2 regions of the Delftia sp. PX-1 genome follow, and region 2 is predicted to be linked to the other one. Evidence: riboswitches for the same ligand, from Rfam matches in the RefSeq annotation. Region 2 holds a riboswitch; the other holds the start of a gene.
What was found. A riboswitch is a leader RNA that binds a small molecule or an ion and turns the genes downstream of it on or off. The one in region 2 is predicted to bind cobalamin.
Positions count from the first base shown of each region.

Region 1: linked by a shared signal. The riboswitch ahead of ACN20X_RS27470 (TonB-dependent receptor) and the one ahead of ACN20X_RS17455 (TonB-dependent receptor domain-containing protein) in region 2 are both predicted to bind cobalamin.

Region 1 covers NZ_CP184763.1:6,018,497-6,025,507, reverse strand. The annotation lists gene ACN20X_RS27485 (helix-turn-helix transcriptional regulator) at 1-406, opposite strand, end outside; gene ACN20X_RS27480 (YbaK/prolyl-tRNA synthetase associated domain-containing protein) at 488-979, shown strand; gene ACN20X_RS27475 (CHAD domain-containing protein) at 1,037-1,927, shown strand; cobalamin riboswitch at 1,982-2,266, shown strand; gene ACN20X_RS27470 (TonB-dependent receptor) at 2,396-4,627, shown strand; gene ACN20X_RS27465 (ABC transporter substrate-binding protein) at 4,638-5,579, shown strand; gene ACN20X_RS27460 (FecCD family ABC transporter permease) at 5,576-6,598, shown strand; gene ACN20X_RS27455 (ABC transporter ATP-binding protein) at 6,595-7,011, shown strand, end outside.
Region 2 covers NZ_CP184763.1:3,791,976-3,798,986, reverse strand. The annotation lists gene ACN20X_RS17480 (MFS transporter) at 1-1,033, shown strand, start outside; gene ACN20X_RS17475 (AraC family transcriptional regulator) at 1,030-1,797, opposite strand; gene ACN20X_RS17470 (sulfite exporter TauE/SafE family protein) at 1,926-2,732, shown strand; gene ACN20X_RS17465 (helix-turn-helix transcriptional regulator) at 2,742-2,933, opposite strand; gene ACN20X_RS17460 (hypothetical protein) at 2,959-3,348, opposite strand; cobalamin riboswitch at 3,445-3,670, shown strand; gene ACN20X_RS17455 (TonB-dependent receptor domain-containing protein) at 3,741-5,654, shown strand; gene ACN20X_RS17450 (ABC transporter substrate-binding protein) at 5,659-6,609, shown strand; gene ACN20X_RS17445 (heavy metal-binding domain-containing protein) at 6,659-6,979, opposite strand.

The DNA.
Region 1 (7,011 bases), 2.2 Mb from region 2:
CGGGGGTGTCGCCGCTGACGGCGGCAAAGCGGTTGAGCATGCCCTGGAAGCCCTGGAACATCGTCAGGTCCACATTCATGCACAGGGCGGCGATGTAGCGGCCCTCGGAGTCGCGGATGCCGATGGACGTGCTCTTGGCCTGGCGGCCATCGGCGAACTGGTTGGGGTAGTTGGCGATGACCTGCTCGTAGCCGGGGTCCTGGATGCGGGCCAGGCCCAGCTCGGTCGCGCCCTGGCCGACCTCGCGGCCCGAGAGATTGTTGTGGATGGCCAGCACCGCATGGGACGGGTCGAGCAGGTCATGCACCACCACCTCGCAGAACGGGGCAAGGGTCTGGCCCAGGCCTTCGGCGATCTTGGCCACCTGTTCCAGCAGTTGGCGCTGCTCGGGAGTGCGTTGTGTCATATTGGACATTTTGTTTTGAATTGGACAAAATGTCAAAACCCAGGCGACCTGCCTTCTTGTCCGTTTCTTGTGCTCCCTGCCATGTTCGACACCCTTGTTCACCTGCTGCAATCCCAGGACGCGCGCTTTCGCGTGATCGAGCACCCTGCCGAGGGCCGCTCCGACCTCGTCGCCGAAATCCGGGGCACGGCACCCGGCCAGGGTGCCAAGGCCATGCTCTGCAAGAGCCGCGATGCGTCCGGTGCGGGCGATCCCCAGCTGTTCCTGGCCGTGCTGCCCGGCGACCGCAAGCTGGACTTCAAGCGCCTGGCCCAGGCCGTGGGTGTGCGCAAGGCCACGCTGGCCTCGCCAGAGGAGGCCCAGGCCGCCACCGGCTGCGTGATGGGATCGGTGCCGCCGTTCTCCTTCAACCCGCAGGTGCGCCTGGTGGTGGACCCGGCACTGGTGGAGCGCTTTGCCGAGATCGCCTTCAATGCGGGCCGGCTGGACCGCTCCATCGTGCTGGACTCGGCCGACTATGTGCGCATTGCCCGGCCCGCGCTGCACAGCCTGAGCGGGGATGGCGCCGATTGACCCGGGGGCCGGGCGGTGCCCACAATCGCAGCAACGCCCGCACATCCTCTCCTGACCATGACCACCCCTGCCAGGCAGTTCCCCGACCGGCCCGATGCGGCCGGCTTTGTGCGTGCGGCGCTGGCTGCCGCACTGGCCCAGGTGCAGTCGCATATGGATGCCGTGGATGCCGTGGACGCCGGCAGCGGCGAGGCCGAACGCATCCACCAGCTGCGCGTGGCCCTGCGGCGCCTGCGCACCCTGCTGCGCGAATGCGCAGGGCTGGCGCCCGGCATGCGCGCCGAATGGGATGCCCCGCTGGCCCTGGCCTTTGCGCGCCTGGGCACGCTGCGCGATGCCGGCACCCTGGCCGACGTGGTGCGGCCGCTGCTGCAGGACGCCGATGCGCCCTTGTGCGATTGGGCCGTGCCGGATGCCGGGCAGGCCGACGCGGACGCGGCCGCTGCGGTGCGCGAGCCGCAGTTCCTGCAAACGCTGGCCGAGATCCATGCGCTGACGCAGGCGCCTGCAGGCAAGCGGCAGCCCGGCCTGGTCAGCCTGTCCGCCGCAGGCACGCGCAAGTACCTGGCACGGCGGCTGGCGCGCCTGCACCGCCAGGTGCTGCGCGACGGCCGGCACTTCGACCGCCTGCCGCTGGCGCAGCAGCACCGCGTGCGCAAGCGGCTCAAGCGCCTGCGCTACCTGGCGGACTTTGCGCGGGAATTCGCGCCCGGAATGTGGCCCGGCAAAAAGGGCCGGCGCTTTGCCGAGGCGCTGGTGCCCGCCCAGGACGCGCTGGGCCTGCACAACGACATGGCCGTGGCGGCCGCGCTTTTTCGTGACGAGGCCGGCACGGATCCGCGCGCCTGGTTTGCCGCCGGCTACCTGCAGGCCCGCCTGGCCACCAGCGCGCGCAGCAGCCGCCGCGCGCTGCGTGCGCTGGCCCGCGTGCCGGGCTTCTGGGCCTAGACCGCATCAGCGATAATCCGCCGCTGGCGCACCGCCGCAGCCCCTGGGCCGTGGCGGTGCGCTGTTGCTGAAGGTGCCCCATGCCGCTTGCCGGCCAGGGGTTCAACGGGAAGCAGGTGCGCGATGCCATCGAGGTGGCCGCTCGCAATGCCTGCGCTGCCCCCGCAACGGTCAGCGGAATACAACTCCCCACGCTGGCGCGCCACCCACCGGTTGCGCGCCGCAAGCCACTGTGTCCTTCTCGGACATGGGAAGGCGGGGATGCCTGCTGCAGCGCGCCCACGATGCGCGCCGCAGCGTTCCGCAAGCCCGGATACCGGCCTTCTGCATTGCTTTCGGACGCCGCGGGAGTGCGCCTGTCCGGTCCGGCCCCAGCCTGCGCTGGCGTGGCCGGCTCCGGCGTGCGCGCCGTGCGGCGTGGTTCAGACGATAGGCCCCACGGGTGACTGGGGCAGTTGGATTCAACGCATGCGCTTCGCTTCTTTGGCCGCCGATTGTTTCGGCCCCTTTCCCCTTCCTCCCTTCCTGCGCCCGGCCACCGCTGCGGCCGTGCTGGCCTGCTGCGCCGCGGCGGCCGGCGCCGCACAGGAACCGGCGGCCGGCAAAGCCGGTGCATCCGCCGACGATGCGCTGGACGCCGTCTTCGTGACCGCCACGGCGCGGCCCGAGGCGCGCAGCCGCATCGCGGGCACCACGCAGACCATCGACCGCGAGGCCATAGAGCGCTCCAGCGCGCGCTCGGTCACCGACCTGCTGGCCGAGAACGCCGTGGGCTTTCTCAGCGAATGGACGGCGGCCCAGACCTCGATGAACCTGCGCGGCGCCTCCACCGACGGCCAGGGGCGCGACTTCCGCAGCCAGGTGCTGGTGCTGGTCAACGGCCGGCGCGCGGGCACGGCCAACCTGTCCAAGCTCAGCCCCTCGGATGTGGAGCGCATCGAGATCGTGCGCGGCCCGTCCTCGGTGATCTACGGCAGCCAGGCCATGGGCGGGGTGGTCAACATCATCATGAAGACGGGGGCTACGGCGCCCGGCACGCGCGCCCAGGTCCAGGCCGGCTCGTGGGACCTGTGGCGCACCGATGCGCAGACGGCCGGCGCCAATGACCGCTTCGACTGGTACTTCGGCGTGAGCGCAGGCGGGCGCGGCGACTACGAGTCGGGCGACGGCGGCACGCGCATGGAGAACACGGGCTGGAAGCGGCGCGGCGCCAGCGGCGCCCTGGGCTGGCAGCTGCACGAGCTGCACCGCGTGGAGCTGCAGCTGCGCACGGACGGCATCTACAACGCGGGCTTTCGCGGATCGGGCGCCAACATCTACAGCCGCGACAACCGCAGCAACCGCTCGCTGGACCTGACCTACGAAGGCGCACTGCCCGGCCAGCGCCTGAGCTGGACGACCCACCTCTACAGCCTGGTCGATACCGATGAATTCAACTGGGCCTCGCCCGTGATCCGCTCGGGCAACAGCGCCGTGCCCGGCACGGCGCGCGACTACAACCACCGCCAGCTGGACGCCACGGGCCTGCGCTTTCAGCCGCGCCTGCGTGTCAGCCAGACCAATGACCTGCTGATGGGCTTCGACTGGGAGCGCAGCAAGCTGCGCTCCGACCGCCTGCGCGTGGCCATGCCGGGCGGCCCGGCGGGCCAGGTTGCGCCCTACGACAACAACCAGACCGAGCAGGTGCATGCGCTGTACTTCGAGGACGCGCAGACCCTGTTCGATGATCGCCTGACCCTGCGCGCCGGCCTGCGCAAGACCTGGGGCACGACACGCTTCGACGATACGCCCAACCTGGCCCTGGCCCAGGCCAGCACGCGCGACTACGACAACCACACCTGGTCGGCCGGCGCCACCTGGAAGGCCACGGACCGGCTCACGCTGCGCGCTGCGGCCTCCACGGGTTTCCGCGCGCCCACGGCCACGGAGCTGGCCTCGGACTTCACGGCCGTCGGCGGTGGCCGTACCTTCGGCAACCCCAACCTCAAGCCCGAGACCAGCCGCCAGATCGAGGTCGGCGCTGCGCTGCAGCAGCCCGGCTGGCGCGTGGATGCGGCCCTGTTCCAGAACACCATCAGCGACCGCATCATCACCGTCTCGCGCGGGGCGACGACCAATACCTCGGACTACGCCAACAACGCGGCCGACATCGTGGCGCGCGGCCTGGAAATGCAGGCCGACATGGACCTGGCGCGGGCGCTGAACCTGACGGGCCACCAGCTCAAGGCCTGGGCTGGCGGCTACTACCACTTCAGCATGCGGGACAAGGGATCGCCAGCGTCGGCCAATACCGACAAGGTGCAGCGCATGTACCGCTACGAGGCCTCGGCCGGCGTGCGCTACGGGCGCGGCAGCGGGCGCCTGCAGGGCGACTGGAGCCTGCAGCTGTCCACGCTGCTGCGCGGTCCCATGTGGTACGACACGGAAGAGGCGCTGCTCATCCCCCAGGGCGAGCCCCGCAGCACCTTCATCCACCGCAAGGGCGCCTTCACCATCTGGAACCTGCGTGCCGACTACCGCGTGTCGCCGGGCGTCAAGCTGTTCGCAGCCGTCAACAACCTGTTCGACCTGAACCGCCACCCCATCTTCATCGCGCTGGACCGTGCGCCCTGCATCGCCAACCCGGCGTACCAGAACGGCGGCTGCGGAACGTCGATGGCGGGCCGCGAACTCATGGTCGGCCTGCAGGCAGAGTTTTGAGGACCATGGCATGAGGCAATCCAGCACCACGCGCCGCCAGTTGCTGCGCCAGGGCGCGGCAGCGGCCCTGGGCTGCGGCCTGCCCGCGGCCTGGGCCGACACCGTCGCTGCAGGCGGTCCGGTGGTGCTGCAGGATGCGCTGGGCCGGCGCGTGGAGATTGCCGCGCCGCCGCAGCGCATCGTCTCCATCTTTGCCTCCAACACCGAGCTGGTGGCCGCGCTGGGCCTGCTGGACCGCGTGGTGGGCGTGGAGGATTTCACGCGCTTTCCACCGGGCGTGGAGCGCATTCCCAAGGTGGGCGGGCGGCTAGGATTCTCCGTGGACGCCGTGGTGGCGCGCCAGCCGGACCTGGTCATCGTCACGCCCGCGCGCCAGGCGGCGCACCAGCTGGTCGATCCCATGGAGCGCATCGGCGTGCCGGTGATGGTGCTGCTCAGCCGCTCGCTGGCCGAGGTGATGGACAACCTGCGCCTGGTGGCCCGCGCCACGGGCGTGCAGGCGCGCGGCCAGGCGCTGGCCCTGGCGCAGGAGGCGCGGCTGCTGCGCGTGGACCGGCAGGTGGCCGGCCAGCCCCGGCCGCGCGCGCTCATGGTCACGGGCCGGCTGGGCAACGGCATGCTGCTGGCGGCACGCCCTGGCACCTATACCGGCGAGGCCATGGTGCGCGCGGGCGCTTCGTTCGCGCTGGACGGCCTGGGCACCGTGCCCCAGGTCTCGCCCGAGGCCGTGCTGGCCGCCGACCCCGACGTGCTGCTGTTCGCTGGCACCCAGGAGGCCATGCAGGACCTGATCGGCCAGCGCGGCTGGCGCGACCTGCGTGCCGTACGCGGCGGCCGGGCCACCACGGTGGCGCGTGCCGAGTTCCTGATTCCCGGGCCGCGCACCTTCGGCGGCGTGGAAAAGCTCTCGCGCTGGCTGCACCCTGCGGCCTGGACCGGGGAGGCCGCATGAATTCCCTTTCACGGACACCCGCATGGCGCCCCTGGTCCGGTGCGGTCCTGCTGCTGCTGGCCAGCCTGCTGATCGCCGCCTGCGCGGGCCACCAGTGGGCCAGCCCGGCCGACCTGCTGGCCGCGCTGGGCGGCGAAGACAGCCTGCGCAGCCGGCTGCTGCTGCAGTGGCGCGTGCCGCGCGTGCTGGCAGCCGCCCTGGTGGGCGCGCTGCTGGGCCTGTCGGGCGCCATCTTCCAGGGCGTGTTCCGCAATCCGCTGGCCGAGCCCTATCTGCTGGGCGCCTCGGGCGGCGCGGCGCTGGGGGCGACTGTCGCCCTGCTGGTTCCCATGCATCTATTGTTCGGCCTGTCCCAGGCCTGGACGCTGCCCGTGCTGGCCTTTGCGGGCGCCTGGGGTTCGACCGTGCTGGTGCTGGCCGTCTCGCGCGTGGCTGGTGCCACCGATGCGGCCGGCATGCTGCTGGCCGGCGTGGCGCTGGCGGCCGTGCTGGGCGCGCTGCGCTCGTTCCTGATGCTGGCGCTGTCCGATGAGACCGTGAGCCTGCAGGTGGTGCTCAGCTGGGTGCTGGGCGGCATACAGACGCCGTCCTGGAGCGGCCTGGGCCTGCTGGCCGGTGCCTCCCTGGCCTGCCTGGCCGGGGCCATGGCGCTGGCGCGCGGGCTGGACCTGCTGGGCCTGGGTGCCGATGCGGCCCAGGGCTTCGGCCTGGACGTGGCGCGCTTCACGCCGCTGGCCGTGCTGGCCGGCTCGCTGGTGGTGGCCGTGGCCGTGGCCTATGGCGGGCTGGTGGCCTTCGTGGGCCTGGCTGCGCCGCACATCGCGCGCTGGATGGCGGGACCGCTGCACCGCGCGGCCCTGCCGGCGTCGGCGCTCACGGGCGCCATCATCGTCACGCTGGCCGATGCGATTGCGCGCAGCGTGCTGCCGCCGGCCGAAATCCCGCTGGGCCTGGTCACGGCCGTGGCCGGCGGGCCCTTCTTCATCGTGCTGCTGGCGCGCAGGCTGAGGTCCGAATGAACGGTGCCATCCCTTCCGTCACACCGCGCCTGCAGGCCCGGTCCCTCACGCTGCGCCACCGTGGCCGCAGCGTGCTGGACGCCGTCTCGCTGCATTTGCCCGCCTGCGGCGCCGTGGCCCTGGTCGGACCCAATGGCGCGGGCAAGTCCAGCCTGCTGTCCCTGCTGGCGGGGCTGCAGGCGCCTGCATCCGGCAGCGTGCTGCTGGACGGGCAAGACATTGCAACCCTGCCCGTGGCCGAGCGCGCACGCCGCGTGGGCTACATGCCCCAGCGCTTTGCGCCGCACTGGGACCTGACGCTGGCCGAGCTCATGCACATGCGGCTGGCGGGCCGGGGTGATGTCGAGGCGGCCATTGCCGGCGCCGGGCTGCAGGATTTCGCGCGCAGGCGCTGGTCCACGCTGTCGGGCGGC
Region 2 (7,011 bases):
GGCCGGCTGCGCGCTGGCACTGCTGCTGCTGGTGCCGCTGGGCGACCGGCTGGAACGGCGGCGACTCATGCTTTTGCAGTTGCTGGGCCTGGTGCTGGCCCTGGCGGCCGTCAGCACCGCGCGTTCGGCCGTTCTGCTGCTGGCGGGCATGCTGGCCGTGGGCCTGCTGGGCACGGCCATGACGCAGGGGCTGATCGCCTATGCGGCCAGCGCCAGCCAGGCGCATGAGCGCGGGCGCGTGGTGGGCGCAGCCCAGGGCGGGGTTTTCATCGGCCTGCTTTTGGCGCGCGTGTTTGCCGGTGCCGTGGGTGACGTGGCTGGCTGGCGTGGCGTCTATGCCTGCTCGGCCCTGCTGATGCTGGCCCTGGCCTGGCCCCTGTGGCGGCAACTGCCCCGGCTGGCGGTGCCCTCCCCCGTGCCCGGCTACACGCAATTGCTGTCATCCATGCTCCAGTTGCTGCGCCAGGACCGCATGCTGCGCACGCGGGGCATGCTGGCCCTGCTGATGTTTGCCACCTTCAATATCTTCTGGAGCGCCCTGGTCCTGCCGCTGAGCGCACCGCCCTACAGCCTGTCGCTCACGGCCATCGGCGCCTTTGGCCTGGCCGGCGTGGTGGGCGCACTGGCCGCGGCCCGTGCCGGCCACTGGGCCGACCAGGGTTTCGCGCAGCGCACCAGCCTGGGCGCGCTGGTGATCCTGCTGCTGGCCTGGGCGCCGATTGCGCTGCTGGAACAATCGCTGTGGGCGCTGGTCGCCGGCATCGTGCTGCTGGACCTGGGCGGCCAGGCCCTGCATGTGACCAACCAGAGCCTGATCTTTCGCAGCAACCCGCAGGCCCACAGCCGGCTGGTGGGGCTGTACATGCTGTTCTATGCCGTGGGCAGCGGGCTGGGCGCGCTGATTTCCACCAACGCCTACGCGCGGTTTGGCTGGCACGGCGTCTGCGTGGCGGGGGCGGCGTTCAGCCTGGCGGCCCTGGTGTTCTGGGCCATGACGCGGGAGACGGCTGCCCAGGCCAGCGTTCCCGCCTAGACCCGGCTCACCAGCTCCGAAGGCACCCGCCCCAATGCCTTGCGGAACATGGTGGAAAACGCGCTGGGGCTGTCATATCCCAGCTCCAGCGCCACCTGGGTGACCGATGCGCCCGCAGACAGCCGCGACACCGCTGCCAGCAGGCAGGCCTGCTGGCGCCAGGCGCCAAAGGCCATGCCTGTGTGCTGCTGGAAAAACCGGCTGAAGGTGCGCAGGCTCTTGTTCAGCGCCTGTGCCCAGTCCTGCGGCGTGGCGCGGATGCTGGGCTGGGCCAGGAACTGCTTGCACAGGGCGGCCAGCTTTTCGTCGCGGGGAATGGGCGCGAACAGCGGCAGGCTGCGGGCCGAGGCCAGCTCGTGCAGCACCAGCGTGACCAGGGCGCCGTCGCGGCCCGCTTCGTCGTACAGCGCCGGCAGGTCGGCGCAGGACAGCAGCAACTGGTGCAGCAGCGGGGTGACGACCAGGGCCTCGCAATGCACACCCGGGCGGGGCGCAGCAGCCGGTTCGATGTACAGGCTGCGCGTGCTCACGCCCTGCATGCGCACGCTGTGCGGCTTGCTGGCCGGAATCCACACGCCGCTGTAGGGCGGGATGGTCCAGGCGCCGTCGTCGGTTTCCACTTCCATCAGCCCGCTCATCCCGTAGAGAAACTGGGCACGCCGGTGGCTGTGCGTGGGCAGCAGCGTGCCAGGCGTGTAGTCGGTGCCGATGGCCAGCACATCGCGCGCCACGGCGTCCACGGAATGCAGCGGGATGTTGAGCATGGGAATGTCCGGAAAACAGCCAACAGGCTTTGGCAGGAATTCAAGGATTATTGACCTATCCGCGAAAGCAGGCCAAACCGCAGCATCCTAAGGTTCAGTCCTTGCTCGTTTTTTCCAAAGGACTGTCTGTGTTCCCTCTCCTGCTGCTGGCTTTCGGTGTGCTTGCCGGCGTGACCACCGTGCTCTTCGGCTTTGGCGGCGGCTTCGTGGCCGTTCCGCTGCTTTATGCGCTGCTGACCTCCATCCACGGCGCGGACTCCGCCGTTGGCCAGGCTGCCATGCACATTGCCGTGGCCACCTCCACCTGCGTGATGATTTTTGGCGCCTCCATGGCCACGCTGCGCCAGCACCGCGCGGGCGCCCTGCCCTGGGATCAGGTGCGGCCGCTGGCCGGCTTCATCGCGGCCGGCGCCGTGGCAGGCGCGGCGGCCGCCACCTGGATCAGCGGGGAATGGGTGCGCTGGGCCTTCATCGCCTACCTGGCCCTGACCATCGCCGACGCGCTGCTGCGCCCGGGCTTCGTGCACGGCACCACCGCCGGCATGCAACCAATGGGCCGGCGGGCGGCGGCCACGGCGGGCCTGGCCATTGGTGCGATCGCGGCCTTCCTGGGCGTGGGCGGCAGCGTGATGACCGTGCCGCTGATGCGCCGGCGCGGCGCCAGCATGGCGGCGGCCACGGCCATGGCCAGCCCGCTGTCCCTGCCCATGGCCGTGGCGGGCACCGCTGCCTACATGCTGGCATCGCGGGGCGCGGGGCTGGGCCCCTGGCATGTGGGCTATGTGGACCTGCAGGCCTTTGCGTTGCTGACGGCCGGATCGTGGACGGGCATCAGGCTGGCAGCCCCGCTGATCGGCCGCATTCCCGATGCCCTGCATGCCAAGGCCTACCTGGCCCTGCTGGGCCTGGTGCTGCTGGTCATGATCGTGGCCTGAGCGCTGCGCTCAACCCTCCTGGAAGATCGCCTCGATCCGGGTCTCGAACACCCGGGCAATGGCGAATGCCAGCGGCAGGCTGGGGTCGTAGCGGCCCGTCTCTATGGCATTGACGGTCTGGCGCGACACGCCCAGCAGGTCCGCCAGCGCAGCCTGGCTCCAGCCGCGCTCGGCGCGCAGTTCACGGATGGTGTTTTTCATCGCAGGGCCGCCTCTGCAGCGCGGCTCATCGGCTGCGCAGCCAGTGGGCCACCGAAGCCGCCACCCAGAGCGCACCCATCAAGGGCCACACCATGAACATGCTGAGCTTGGGAAAACCTGCCATTTCCAGGAATCCGTAGGTGAAGGTGATGCCGGCCGTGCCCGCCGCCGCAATCGCCAGCTGCTCCAGCATGGACTTGCGCAGGAACTCGTCGGTATCCCGCACCAGGCGCACGATGGCCCGCACGGCCAGCGCAAACGCCAGCATGGGGCTGAGCAGCACGGCCGTGCGCGGGGCCCCGGCCTGCATGTCGGCGCTGAGCAAAAGCGCCCCCACCAACAGCGCCATGTAGAGCAGCAGCGCAAATCCCAGCTCCTTCTGGTAGCGGCGGTTGGTGACCGTTGTTTGATTCATGGAAGTTTCTCGCAATGTGTAAAGGATGCTTGACATTGTGCGATGCCACCCGCGGGCATGTCAAGCAAGCTTTACATCGGCACTGAACGCCCCGCCGTACAATCGCCGCCGTTGGTGCCAGCAGCCCCAGGGGCTGCGGTTAAACGGGAAACATGGGGCGGCCAGATAAAGCCGCCCGCATGTACTGCCCCCGCAACAGTGAGTGAAACGCCGCGTGCATGGCACCGGCCCCCGCCAAACCCGTGCCACTGGGCGTACAGCCCGGGAAGGCCTTGGCGAGTGCGTCACCAGTCTGGATACCGGCCAACAGGCGGCCGGCCGCGCATGCAGCGCAGCCGGTCTTTGTGGTTTCCGTGCCGGCGGGGTCGCTGGCGCGCAACTGGCTCGCATCCATGCACACCCTCGCCCTCGCGCGCGCCCCTGGCGCCGCTCTTCGCTCGCCCTCGGCGTTCCCCGTACTGCGCACGTTGTCCGCCCTGGCTGCGGCCTCGCTGCTGGCCTGCCAGGCCCAAGCACAGGTACAACAGGCACAACAGGCGCAGCGCGCACAGGCCTCCCAGCTCGATACCGTGGTCGTCACCGCCTCGCGCAGCGAGCAGCCCCTGCGCACCGTCACGGCCGACATGACCGTGATCGACGCCGAGACCATTGCCCGCAGCGGCGCCACGGGCGTGGCCGACCTGCTGGTGCAGGTGCCGGGCGTGCAGATCAACCGCAACGGCGGGCCGGGCCAGGTCACCTCGGTCTACCTGCGCGGCACCAGCAACCAGCACACTGCCGTGTTCATCGACGGCGTGCGCTACAGCTCGCAGGAGCTGCAGGGCGGCGCGGTCTGGTCCACCCTGCCGCTGGCGCAGATCGAGCGCATCGAAGTGCTGCGCGGCCCGGCCGCCGCCATCTATGGCTCAGACGCCATGGGCGGCGTGATCCAGATCTTCACCAAGCGGGCGGACGGCCAGACCCGCGCCTATGCCGAGGCCGGCATAGGCAACCAGGGCACCAGCAAGCTGGCCACGGGATTTCAGGGCGGTGCCAACGGCTTCACCTATGGCCTGAACCTGGCGGACGAGCGCAGCGACGGCTTCGACGTCTACCCCGGCAACACCTTCTCGCCCAACCCGGACAAGGATGGCTACAGCAACACCTCGCTGGGCCTGAACGCGGGCTACAAAACGGGCATCCACCAGATCGATGCCAGCCTGCTGCACAGCCGCCTGCGCACGCACTACGACCAGAGCCCGCCGCCTTTCGACGACTACGACGTGGTCAAGAACACCACCGGCAGCCTGCGCTGGCAGGCCGGCTGGAACGCCATGTACAAGAGCGTGGTCCAGATCTCCCATACCGACAGCCAAAGCGACCGCCACACCCAGTCGCCCGAACGCGCCGACGGCAGCTCCACCAACTACCTGCTGCAGAACCTGTTCACGCTGGGCCAGCACCGTTTCAACATCGACCTGGAGCGCCGCGAGGACAAGCTGGACACGCAATACGCCTGGACGCAGAACACCGACAGCCGGCGCGTGCAGAACTCCCTGTCGGCCGGCTGGCGCCTGACCGAGGGCCGCCACCAGTTCGACGCCAACCTGCGTCACGACCAGGTGCGCGACCAGCAGAACAAGACCACGGGCGGCCTGGGCTACGGCCTGCAGATCGACGAGCGCTGGCGCTGGGTGGCATCGGCCGGCACGGCCTTCAGAACGCCCACGCTGTACGAACGCTTCACGGGCCAGGCGGCGGCCGACCTCAAGCCCGAAAGCAGCACCAACGTGGAAACGGGCCTGCACTATGCGGCCGGTGCCAACCGCCTCTCGGCCGTGGTCTACCGCAACAGGTTCAAGAACCTGATCACCTACGACTGGAACAGCGCCGTTCCCTGCAACTGCTACCGCAACTGGCAGAGCGTGGAGATCACCGGCCTGACGCTGTCTGGCGGCACGCGCCTGGGCAGCGCCAACCTGGGCGCCTCGCTGGACTTCATGAACCCCGAGAACCTGGAGACCGGCAAGCTGCTGCCCTACCGCTCCAAGCGCATGCTCAAGCTCAATGCCGACACCCAGGCTGCCGGCTGGACGCTGGGCGGCGAAGCGCAGCTGTACAGCGGCCGCTATGCCGACGAGGCCAACACCTTCAAGCTGGGCGGATACGGCGTGGTCAACCTCTACGCCCAGCGCCAGCTGACCAGGCAATGGACGCTGCTGGCCCGTGTCAACAACATCGCTGACCGCGACTACGCCCCCACGCGCGGCTATGCGAACGCAGGCCGCACCGTGTTCGTCAGCGTGCGCTGGACACCTCTGCCCTGACCCCATGCATCTGCTTCTGCGCCTGCTTTCGCGCCTGCCCCGTATCCTGCTGCTGACTGCCGCCCTGGCCTGCGCAGGCGGCGCGGGCAACGCCTTTGCGCAAAAGGCGGCGGATGCGGGAACGGGCGGGGCAACCACCACCTACACCGTCACCGACATGCGCGGCCGTCAGGTGCGCCTGGAGCGCGTGCCGCAGCGCATCGTCTCGCTGCTGCCCTCGCTGACCGAATCGCTGTGCGCGCTGGAGGCCTGTGAGCGCATCGTGGGCGTGGACGAGTTCTCCAACCACCCGGCGCGCGTGGCCGCCCTGCCCAAGCTGGGCCACACTTTTGCCCCGCTGGTCGAGGCCACCGTGCGGCTCAGGCCCGACGTGGTGCTGATGGCGTATTCCGCACCCGTCATCGCACAGCTGGAGCGCTTCGGCATTCCCGTGCTGGCGCTGGACGCCAACGACATGGCGCAGCTGGAGCAGGTGCTGCACAAGCTCGACCAGCTGCTGCAGGTGCAGCGCGCCAACGCCCTGCTGGCGCGCATGCAGGCCGAGGTGGACCAGCAGGCCAAGGCGCTGGCGGCGCTCACGCCCGCCGGGCAGAAGGTGTATTTCGAGGTGGACGCCACGCCTTATGCGGCGGGGCCGGACTCCTTCATAGGCCAGCTGCTGCAGCGCCTGGGCGCGCGCAATGTGCTGCCGCCCAACCTGGGGCCCTTCCCCCGCATCACGCCCGAATACGTGCTGCGCCAGCAGCCCGAACTCATCATCCACACGCCGCAGACGCCATCGGCCAGCTTTGCCACCCGCCCCGGCTGGAGCCGCATGCCCGCCGTGCGCTCGGGCCGCATCTGCGCGCTGGACCTGGTCGAGACGGACGTGGTCTCCCGCCCCGGCCCGCGCCTGGGCGAGGCAGCGCGAGCGCTGGCCCGCTGCCTGCAGTTGCCGGGCACAGCGCCGCGTTGACTTCTCTGGTCTGCTTGGCCCGCTTGGTCTGCTTGGCCGATGGCCCTGCCTACTCCAGCACCACGGCCGTGCCGCTGGCAGACACCATCAACATGCCATTGCCCTGGCCCAGCACTTCGTAATCCAGGTCCACCCCCACCACGGCATTCGCGCCCAGTTCCTGGGCGCGTTCCTCCAGCTCCTTGAGCGCAATCTCGCGCGCCCGCTGCAGCTCGCGCTCATAGGTGGCCGACCGCCCGCCCACGATGTCGCGCAGCCCGGCAAACAAGTCCTTGAACACATTGGCGCCCAAAATCGCCTCGCCCGCGACCACGCCGCAGTAGCGGGTGATGCGGCGGCCTTCGATCTGGGGGGTGGTGGTGATGATCATTGAAGCTCCTGGGTGTTGGTGATGGGAGTGTC